One region of the Klebsiella sp. A52 genome, then DNA from elsewhere that is predicted to be linked to it. Evidence: predicted binding sites of a transcription regulator. Region 1 holds the regulator's gene; the other holds the start of a gene.
What was found. The regulator CRP, encoded in region 1, controls carbon source genes, mostly activating them, when cyclic AMP is high. The targets are predictions, from matches to a motif close to ATGTGANNNNNNTCACAT.
Positions count from the first base shown of each region.

Region 1 (5,408 bases):
CCCACAGCTTCATATCTTCCAGATAGTGCGAGTTAAAGCCCGGTTCCTGCATCGCCTGGTTAAGCGAGTTATACAGGGCGTTGTGCGCCTGGTTGACGCGCATACGCTGGTAGGCCAACGCCGGGGCCTGCGGATCGGCGCTAAGGATCAGCCGAATAGCCTCCTGATCGGCCTCCAGGGCATCGTGGGCGTTTTTACGTAGCAGGCCGCTCTGCCATTGCGGCCATAGCCAGACCATCCCGCCAAAGGCGATCAGACAGCCAATGATGGTATCGATAAAGCGGGCGACGATGAACTGCTCGCCGTTAAGCGTTAGCAACTGCAGGGTATATACCGCGGTGACGGTAAAGCCCACCATCGCCCAGCCGTAGTGTTTACGGATGATGAGATAGCTCAGCAGCGTGATGAACAACATACCGCTTAACGTGTAGCTCTCCGGTACGTGGAAATGTAGGGTCAGCCAGGCGATCACCAGGCCCGCCAGGGTGCCTGCCGCCCGGTGGACAATCCGCACGCGGGTGGCGCCGTAACCGTTTTGCGTCACGAACAGCACGGTCATCAGGATCCAGTACGGCTTCGGCAGATGTAGGGCGCTGCCCATCAGGCTGGCGATGCTCAACATTACGCTGATGCGCGCGGCGTTGCGCAGCGCCGGGGATTTCAATGACAGGTAGTTCTTCAGCGCCGGTAGTAGCGGTAGGCGCCGTTCTTTATCCGCCATCAGGTTACGTGCGTACAGCGGGCGCTGGGTGCGCAGCACGCGGGCGATACGACTGAAGTGCCAGGCGCAGAACTGGCCTACCGGGTTATCGGGATGCTGATAAGCGATTTTTTCCAGCGCGCCGATTTGCTTATCCATCTGGAAGCGACGCGGGTAGCGGTGGTAGAGAATATCATCCGCCAGCACCCGCAGACGCGCGGCGACGGTCTGCGCGTTCCAGCGGATAACCGCTTCCGCATGGCTGCGCTCCACCAGTTTTTGTACCTCTTCCGGCTGGTGCAGGCTCACTGAAATATGTTCCTGCAGATCCAGCCCAACCTGGAACGCGCGCAGCAGGCGCTTATGATCGCTACGCTGGTTGGCGGCTAACATATGCATCTGCTGGTAGCATTGGGTAATTAAATCGACCACCTTCTGCTGGCGGGTAAGCAGCGGCGGCAGGGAGGTCGTCGGGTCAGTGTGCTGCGTCAGGAGGCTATATTTGGCCTCGCAATAATTAGCCAGTTCGCGGTAAAGCAGGCTTAACGACTCGCGCAGCGGCTGCTCCCGCCAGAGCCAAAACCAGAACCAGTTAAAGAGTCCGTACCACAAGGTTCCCAGCGCATAGATAAGCAGCGGCTCCCAGATGGGCATATTGCCGGCCAGGCTTAAGGTAAAAATGGCGGCGATAAGCGATGCCGGCAACAGGCGAGCGTGCAGCGAACTGATTTCCGCCGTCACGCCGAGAATCAGCGCCAGCGCGCTGAGGATAAGCGGCAACGGGATGTCCCGCGCCAGAAGCAATTGCACAATCAGGCTGCTGCCGGCAAACAGGCAGCCGCCAACGATCAGGCGTTTGAAAAAGCGTTTATGCGGGGTGTCGAGACCGGCGATATTGCAACAGGCGGGAACTAACGAGAACAGCAACCCTTGCTGCAGATGGCCGAGCAGAAGCCCGATGGCCACAGGTAGACACAGCACCAGCGTTTGCCGCAGTGCGTAGTTGACTTCCGGGTGGTAAATCAGCCTGCGCCACATGGGAGAAACAAAAACGGCGTACTGCGCGGAGCAATACGCCGTTTAGCGACTTAACGGGTACCGTAGACGACGATAGTTTTACCGTGTGCGGAGATCAGATTTTGATCTTCCAGCATCTTCAGAATACGGCCAACCGTCTCACGAGAACAGCCGACGATCTGGCCAATTTCCTGGCGGGTGATTTTGATCTGCATCCCGTCCGGGTGGGTCATGGCATCAGGCTGTTTCGCCAGATTCAGTAAGGTCTGAGCGATACGGCCCGTCACGTCGAGGAAAGCAAGGTTACCGACTTTCTCGGAAGTGACCTGCAGACGACGCGCCATCTGCGAAGAGAGGCGCATCAGGATGTCCGGGTTCACCTGGATTAACTGACGGAATTTTTTGTAAGAGATCTCGGCCACTTCACATGCGGTTTTCGCACGTACCCAGGCACTACGTTCCTGACCTTCTTCAAACAGGCCTAATTCACCGATGAAATCGCCCTGGTTGAGGTAAGAGAGGATCATCTCTTTACCTTCTTCATCCTTGATGAGTACAGCCACGGAGCCTTTTACGATGTAGTAAAGCGTTTCCGCTTTCTCACCCTGGTGAATCAGCGTGCTCTTTGATGGGTACTTATGAATGTGGCAATGAGACAAGAACCATTCAAGGGTAGGGTCTGTTTGCGGTTTGCCAAGCACCATGCGCGGTTATCCTCTGTTATAAGCTATCTCCGGACGCCGACACTACACGGCATCCGGGCATGCAATCGTATTTTTCCCTATGCCTGGGAAGCTGGCTGCTCAATTTATGCAGCCTGTAATGTGAACTCCTCAGCATACATGCGGTACATCAATGTATTACTGTAGCATCCAGACTGTTTTAGCATAGCTTTCACCGCATGTCTCCTGGTGTCTCGCTTCAGCATGACCCAGGTCGCCTTCCGTTGCGAGATTTGTTATGTGCGCGTAATCTGTCAGGAAAATTGCAACAGCGGAGTTAAATTTTATGCAAGCGCGTGTGAAATGGGTGGAAGGTCTAACCTTCATCGGTGAGTCGGCCTCCGGCCACCAGATTTTAATGGATGGCAACTCCGGGGACAAAGCGCCCAGCCCGATGGAAATGGTGCTGATGGCGGCGGGCGGCTGTAGCGCAATTGACGTGGTGTCTATCCTGCAAAAAGGGCGTCAAAACGTCACCAACTGCGAAGTGAAGCTGACCTCTGAACGCCGTGAAGAGGCGCCGCGCCTGTTCACCCATATCAATCTGCACTTTATCGTCACCGGTAAAGAGCTGAAGGATGCGGCGGTGTCCCGTGCGGTGGATTTATCCGCGGAGAAGTATTGTTCGGTGGCGCTGATGCTGGAAAAGGCCGTTAACATCACCCACTCTTACGAAGTGATCGAAGCCTGAGACGAATTGATGTAGCGGGACGCTAACCCCGGCAGCACGGCGACCGGGGTTTTATTTTGCCCTTAACTAATGGTTTTGCCTTCCATCAAGCGCTCGACCAGCGGCGCCATAATGAGCTCCATCGCCAGCCCCATCTTACCGCCTGGCACCACCAGGGTGTTCATATGCGAGATAAACGACCCCTGTAGCATCGCCAACAGCCAGGGGTAATCAATCCCCTGCAAATTGCGAAAGTGAATCACCACGAAGCTTTCGTCGAGCGATGGAATGCCTTTGGCGGCAAACGGATTCGAGGTATCGACCGTCGGCACACGCTGGAAGTTGATATGGGTGCGTGAGAACTGCGGGGTGATGAAATTGATATAGTCTTCCATCGAACGCACCACCGAGTCCATCACCGCTTCGCGCGAATGGCCGCGTTCGCTGGTATCGCGAATGAGCTTCTGGATCCATTCAAGGTTGACGATCGGCACCACGCCGACCAGCAGGTCGACATGTTTCGCCACGTCATGCTGCGGCGTCACCACGCCGCCGTGCAGCCCTTCATAAAACAACACGTCGGTCGGTTCAGGCAGCGGTTGCCATGGGGTAAAGGTGCCGGGAACCTGATTCCAGGGAACCGCTTCATCGTAGGTATGGAGATATTTGCGCGACTGGCCCTTGCCGAATTCGCCGTACTCTAAAAAGGTGCGTTCAAGCAGGCTGAAGTCGTTGGCTTCCGGGCCAAAGTAGCTGATGTGTTTGCCCTGATCGCGCGCCTTGCGGATCGCCATGTCCATTTCCGGGCGAGTATAGCGATGGAAGCTATCCCCTTCGACCTCCGCGGCATGCAGGTTCAGTTGCGAGAAAATTTTGCGAAACGCGAGGCTGGTGGTGGTGGTGCCCGCGCCGCTGGAGCCCGTGACTGCGATCACTGGATGTTTGGCAGACATAACAACTCCCTGATTAAGTGATGGTGTGTCGCCGTATCGCGCCAGGCACTCGCGGTTAGAGGGGCATGGCGCTTAGCCGTTAAACATCTTGCGGGGCATGATGTTGACCGTCTCGTGCAGTTCTGACCACACCAGCACGGCCTCCCCGGTTTTAAGCTGCTGTTTTACATCGGCGACTTTATCGGCAAGCGAACGTTCATGTTCACCATAATCGGTGCCTTCGCGCAACACAAAGCTTTCAATCAGATTATCCAGCGTTTCGGGATCGAGATCCTGCCAGGGAATAATCATGCTTGTCCTCCCAGCCAGCGGGTTAACCAATCCGGAATACGTTGCTCCAGCCACATTTGCGGTTTTCGCAGCGTACCGCCGACAAAGCCAACGTGGCCGCCCTGTTCCGTGAGCTGATATTCGACGTTAGCCGGCAGTTGTTCCTGCGGCGGAATTGAATGATGGTCCATAAACGGATCGTCTTTCGCGTGAATGATCAGCGTCGGCTTGGTGATATCGCTTAAGCGCGGCATCGCGCTGCACTGTCGGTAATAGTCTAGCGCATCGGCGAAACCGTGGATTTTGGCGGTGATCATGTCGTCGAATTCGCGGATGCGGCGCATGCTTTTAAGCTGGCGAAGATCGACCGGCAGCGAGCCTGGATAGGCTTTCAGCTTGCGCGCGGCGTTGGCTTTCAGCAGGTTGAGCAGGTAACGCTGATAGACGCGCGAAAATCCTTTGTCCATATGGTAGCTGCAGGCTTCCAGCATAAAGGGCGCCGAGACAATGACGGCTGCATCGAGCGGAATATTGTCGCCTTCTTTCGCCAGCAGACAGCCCAGCATGTTGCCGCCAAGCGAATAGCCTACCGCCGCCGTCGGCGCGGCGCCGAACTCGCGCTGCAGCCAGTGCAGGAACCAGGTACCGTCTTCCGTTTCGCCAGAGTGATAAATACGACTGTTGCGATTCGGCTCGCCGCTGCAACCGCGAAAATGCATCACCACCCCGAGCCAGCCGCGCTGCATGGCGGCGTGAATCAAACCGTGGGCGTAAGGGCTGTGCAGGCTGCCTTCCAGACCGTGAAAGACCACCAGTCGCGGTTTGTGGCGCGCGCCGGCGGGGTCTTCGCTCCAGGCCAGATCGACGAAATCGCCATCCGGCAGCTCAAGGCGTTGCCAGTGCGGCGTAAATCGGAGCTTGCGGCGGATGATCCGCGGCAGCATGGTTTGCAGATGACGATTGCCCACGCCGCGCATCGGATGGAATTCACGCGAGTCGTTATCGGGGGGCGTCACTGCTGTCGGGGTTATTTCAACCATAGTACCAGGATTATTAAGAAACTTTTAGAACACTAT
Region 1 is NZ_CP074437.1:1,777,360-1,782,767, forward strand. It holds gene KGA69_RS08250 (YccS/YhfK family putative transporter) at 1-1,738, opposite strand, end outside; gene crp (cAMP-activated global transcriptional regulator CRP) at 1,789-2,421, opposite strand; gene KGA69_RS08260 (OsmC family protein) at 2,726-3,130, shown strand; gene KGA69_RS08265 (phosphoribulokinase) at 3,193-4,062, opposite strand; gene KGA69_RS08270 (YheU family protein) at 4,135-4,353, opposite strand; gene KGA69_RS08275 (hydrolase) at 4,350-5,309, opposite strand.

Region 2 (5,408 bases), 740 kb from region 1:
GGGGGAGTACCTGTTCGCCATCATGACGCTGATTTTAAGCTCGGTTGGCCTGTATATCTTTTCCAATCGCAAGGCCTATGCCTGGCGCTATGTTTATCCGGGTCTCGCCGGGATGGGGCTGTTTGTTCTGTTCCCGCTGATCTGTACTATTGCCATCGCCTTCACCAACTACAGCAGCACCAACCAGCTCACCTTCGAACGTGCCCAGCAGGTGCTGATGGACCGTTCTTTCCAGGCCGGCAAAGCCTATAACTTCTCACTCTATCCGGCGGGTGACGAGTGGCAGCTGGCGCTGACGGACGGTGAAAGCGGTAAAAATTATCTCTCCGAGGCCTTTAAATTCGGCGGCGAGCAGAAGCTGACGTTAAAAGAAGCCGATGTCCTGCCGCAAGGCGAACGCGCGAATTTACGCGTAATCACCCAGAACCGCGCCGCGCTGAACCAACTGACCGCCGTGCTGCCGGATGAAAGCAAAGTGATTATGAGTTCGCTGCGTCAGTTCTCCGGTACCCAGCCGCTGTACGCGCTGGCCAACGACGGCACGCTCACTAACAACCAAAGCGGCGTGAAATATCGCCCCAACGACAACATCGGCTTTTATCAATCCATCAATGCCGACGGCAGCTGGGGCAATGAAAAGCTGAGCCCGGGTTATACCGTCACCATCGGCTGGGATAACTTCACCCGCGTTTTCCAGGACGAAGGGATCCAGAAACCGTTCTTCGCCATTTTCGTCTGGACCGTGGTGTTCTCGGTGCTGACGGTGATTTTGACCGTCGCCGTGGGAATGGTGCTGGCCTGTCTGGTGCAGTGGGAAGCGTTGAAGGGCAAAGCGATTTACCGCGTGCTGTTGATTCTGCCGTATGCGGTGCCGTCATTTATCTCAATCCTGATTTTCAAAGGGCTGTTTAACCAGAGCTTTGGTGAAATCAACATGATGCTGAGCGCGCTGTTCGGCATTAAACCGGCCTGGTTTAGCGACCCAACCACCGCGCGCACGATGATCATCATCGTCAACACCTGGCTGGGCTACCCGTACATGATGATCCTGTGCATGGGACTGCTGAAGGCGATTCCGGACGATCTGTACGAGGCGTCGGCGATGGATGGCGCGGGGCCGTTCCAGAACTTCTTTAAAATTACGCTACCGCTGCTGATCAAGCCGCTCACGCCGCTGATGATTGCCAGCTTCGCCTTTAACTTTAACAACTTCGTGCTGATTCAACTGTTAACCAACGGTGGCCCGGACCGTCTCGGCACCACCACGCCGGCCGGTTATACCGACCTGCTGGTGAGCTACACCTATCGCATCGCCTTTGAAGGTGGCGGCGGTCAGGACTTCGGCCTGGCGGCGGCTATCGCCACGCTTATCTTCCTGCTGGTTGGGGCGTTAGCGATTGTGAATCTGAAAGCCACGCGCATGAAGTTTGATTAAAGGAGATAACGATAATGGCTATGGTCCAACCCAAATCGCAGAAGCTACGTTTATTTACCACGCATCTCCTGCTGCTGATTTTTATCGCCGCGATTATGTTCCCGCTGCTGATGGTTATCGCTATCTCGCTGCGCGAAGGCAACTTCGCGACCGGCAGCCTGATCCCGGATACCATCTCCTGGGAGCACTGGCGTCTGGCATTAGGCTTCAGCGTCGAACACGCCGATGGCCGGGTAACGCCGCCGCCATTCCCGGTCCTGCTGTGGCTGTGGAACTCAATTAAGGTGGCCGGGATTACTGCGATCGGCATCGTCGCCCTCTCCACCACCTGCGCTTACGCTTTCGCCCGTATGCGCTTCCCGGGTAAAGCGACGTTGCTCAAAGGGATGTTGATTTTCCAGATGTTCCCGGCGGTACTGTCGTTGGTGGCGCTGTATGCGTTGTTCGACCGCCTCGGTCAGTATCTGCCTTTCGTCGGCCTCAACACTCACGGCGGGGTGATCTTCGCCTATATGGGCGGTATCGCGCTGCACGTCTGGACGATTAAGGGCTACTTCGAAACTATCGATGGTTCACTGGAAGAAGCGGCCGCGCTGGATGGCGCCACTCCGTGGCAGGCCTTCCGCCTGGTGCTGCTGCCGCTGTCGGTGCCGATTCTGGCGGTCGTGTTTATTCTGTCGTTCATCGCCGCGATTACCGAAGTGCCGGTGGCCTCGTTGCTGCTACGCGATGTGAACAGCTATACCCTGGCGGTGGGGATGCAGCAGTATCTCAATCCGCAGAACTACCTGTGGGGTGACTTCGCCGCGGCGGCGGTACTGTCGGCGATTCCGATTACCGTCGTCTTCCTGCTGGCTCAGCGTTGGTTGGTCAACGGCCTGACGGCGGGCGGGGTGAAAGGTTAAGTTTCATCATGTTAGACCCTTGTTTTATCGCCCCAAATTTCAGAGAGGGTGGGATGTGGTACACGACCCCAACCGGGTACGGCAGCCCACCTCTCCCTGAAAAAGTAGGGCAAATGCCACTGCAATCCTCTACTGGACCCTACATAAATTTCATTTGTGATTGTCGGTCAAGCGGCCCTGGAGGCCGCTTTTTTTATTCCCGTTTCAGGCGGTTGGAATTACACAACCACAGGGTAATCACCAGGATAAGGATCGCCGCAGAGTAAATCAGCACCGCCATTGGCGACTCATGGTCGACGATAATAAGCCGTACAATCGCGGTAATGCCGATATAGACGAAATAACGCAGCGGGAAGTGAAAACCGGACTCAAAGTATTTCACAATCAACGCGATAAATTCGAAGTAGAGAAAATAAACCACCAGCCCTTCGACCAGCTTGTACTTACTCACCGGCTCCGGCGTAAACAGCACGTGCGCCAGATGCAGGGTCTCCTTTCCCAGGAACACCACCAGAATAATTCCCAGGCACAATAGCGCCAGGTTGAGCACGGCCTGCATGGCCTTCGCAACAAAATTAACCAGCGGACGATATACCGACGGCATAGTGACACCTCAAATGCATGAACGTTATTGATCTGTATAGCGCAAAAGTGTGATCCAGATCTACTTCACTTTGCGAGCAGCATCGGTCCTTCAACGCGGTAAATGCAACTAAGAGAAAATTTTACTTCCTACAATGCTGTGAGCAAGTTAACTAAATCATCCGTTACGCTTAGGACAAAACCAAATAAACAACTGAAATTTAAAGAATTTACCATTTGAAACAGTTATATCTTAAAACCTGCCACAAGATAAATTTTTTCTCTAATCCGCATTATTTATATGGCTATTAGGGTAAGATTTTTCTCATCCTTTGTCTTAGCATTATCGCAGCTGAATAAAATTTAATTTTGGACATTAAATCATTATGAACACCGATAACGCTTCCCTGTACGTAAAATGGCTCAAACAAGAAGTTGCCCCGGCATTAGGTTGTACTGAACCCGTCGCTATTTCCTTCGCTGCCGCCTACGCCGCACAATATCTGGATCAGCCTTGCACCAGAATTAGCGGTTTTATTTCCGCCAATCTCTATAAAAACGCGATGGGTGTTACTATTCCCGGCACCACCGTTTGCGGTGTAGCGCTAGCCGCCGCAATTGGCGCATTTGGCGGCGATCCGCAAAAGGGATTAAAAACGCTGGAAGATATCACCCCGCTACACGTCGAAATGGCGCAGAAGTTGATCGCCAATCATGCCGTTGATATTACCGTCAAAGAGACCCCGGACTTTATTCATCTGGATCTAACTCTCTCTGATGGCGAAAACACCTGTCGTGTCGTAGTAAAAGGAACCCACACTAACGTGGTCGAACTTTATATTAATGGCCAGCCGCAGCCACTAAGCGAAAAACAGAATGCGCGCGCCCGGCACGAAACGCTGCCCAATTTTTCGCTACAACAGGCTTACGACTTTATTAATAGCGTCGACTTTAATGATATTCGCTTTATTCTCGAAGCCGCGCGCTTAAACTCCGCGCTGGCGGCAGAAGGCAAAACCAAAAAATATGGCCTGAACATTAACGGTACCTTTTCTGACGCCGTGAAAAATGGCCTGATGAGCAACGATCTGTTAAGCAAGGTGATCATCAACACCGTCGCCGCTTCAGATGCCCGCATGGGCGGCGCGCCGGTGGTCGCAATGTCTAACTTCGGCTCAGGCAATCAGGGCATTACGGCAACCATGCCGGTAGTGGTGGTTGCTGAGCATCTCGGCGCCGATGAAGAGACCCTGGCGCGCGCTTTGTCTCTATCTCATCTCACCGCCATCTCAATTCATTCTCGTTATACGCGCTTATCTGCGCTATGCGCGGCCTCAACCGCCGCCATGGGCGCCGCCGCCGGGATGGCCTGGCTATTTACTCGCGACATCAACACCATTAATACCGCGATTATTAATATGGTCAGCGATATTACCGGCATGATTTGTGATGGCGCCTCTAATAGCTGTGCGATGAAAGTCTCATCTGTGGTATCCAGCGCCTTTAAGGCGGTACTGATGGCAATGCAAAATAGCTGCGCTGGCGCCAATGACGGTATTGTCTGCGCTGATGTCGAGCAGACTATTAATAACCTGTGCCGCCTGGTGATTAAACCAATGACCCTCACAGATAAAGAAATCATCAGTATCATGGTCGCTAAATAACAATATTTAACGGGCCTGAACAATCAGGCCCCGATTAACCTACCCTACCCACACTATTATTTATAAATTAGCAGGTATAGCAGATGAATAAAAAAGTCATCTTACGCGGCGCCAGCGCTATTATGCCGCTGTGCATCGGCGACTTTCCATTTTCATTTATTGTCGGCGCATTAAGCGTTAGCGCGGGCATGAGCGTCTGGCAGAGCACGGCGTGGTCGGCGATTGTTATTGCCGGTTCGGCGCAAATGCTGGCATTAAATATGCTTAAAACCGGCGCCACGCTCGGGGTTATTATATTCACCACATTAATAATTAATCTACGTCATGTACTGTACAGCGCCTCTATTTCCGGTACCGTCCGTGAAGCATCATTCTTTAAAAAATGCTTTATGTCCTACGCGCTGACCGACGAAGTGTACGCCACCACCGTCAAAGAGATGGAAGGCAATAAGCAGGATAAGTATCTGTTTTATGGTTCGGCGATGATCACCTTCTGGGCAATTTGGGTACTGGCGGATTTCCTCGGCGCGCTGGTCGGCGCTTCCTTCCCGAACATTGAAAAGTACGGTCTGGATTTCGCCATGGTCGCCGCTTTTATCGCTATCGTGGTGCCGCAAATAAAAAGCCAGGCCTGCACCGTCGCCGCCGTGGTGGCCGCCGTCTCCGGCGTGCTGTTGGTCATCCTGCCCTACTCGCTGGGCATTGTCGTCGCGTCAGTGCTTGGCGTGCTCGCCGGACTGTGCGTCGACCTGGCTGAAGAACGTAAACAGGCAGCAAAAGCCAAATCCGGGATGCCGCTCGTGGAGGCGCTGGAACATGAAT
Region 2 is NZ_CP074437.1:1,035,720-1,041,127, forward strand. It holds gene malF (maltose ABC transporter permease MalF) at 1-1,435, shown strand, start outside; gene malG (maltose ABC transporter permease MalG) at 1,450-2,340, shown strand; gene psiE (phosphate-starvation-inducible protein PsiE) at 2,534-2,944, opposite strand; gene KGA69_RS04835 (L-cysteine desulfidase family protein) at 3,309-4,586, shown strand; gene KGA69_RS04840 (AzlC family ABC transporter permease) at 4,670-5,408, shown strand, end outside; gene KGA69_RS04845 (AzlD domain-containing protein) at 5,403-5,408, shown strand, end outside.
Region 2: psiE (phosphate-starvation-inducible protein PsiE) is a predicted target of CRP. The motif match lies at 2,992-3,009, and genes of this name have one in related genera.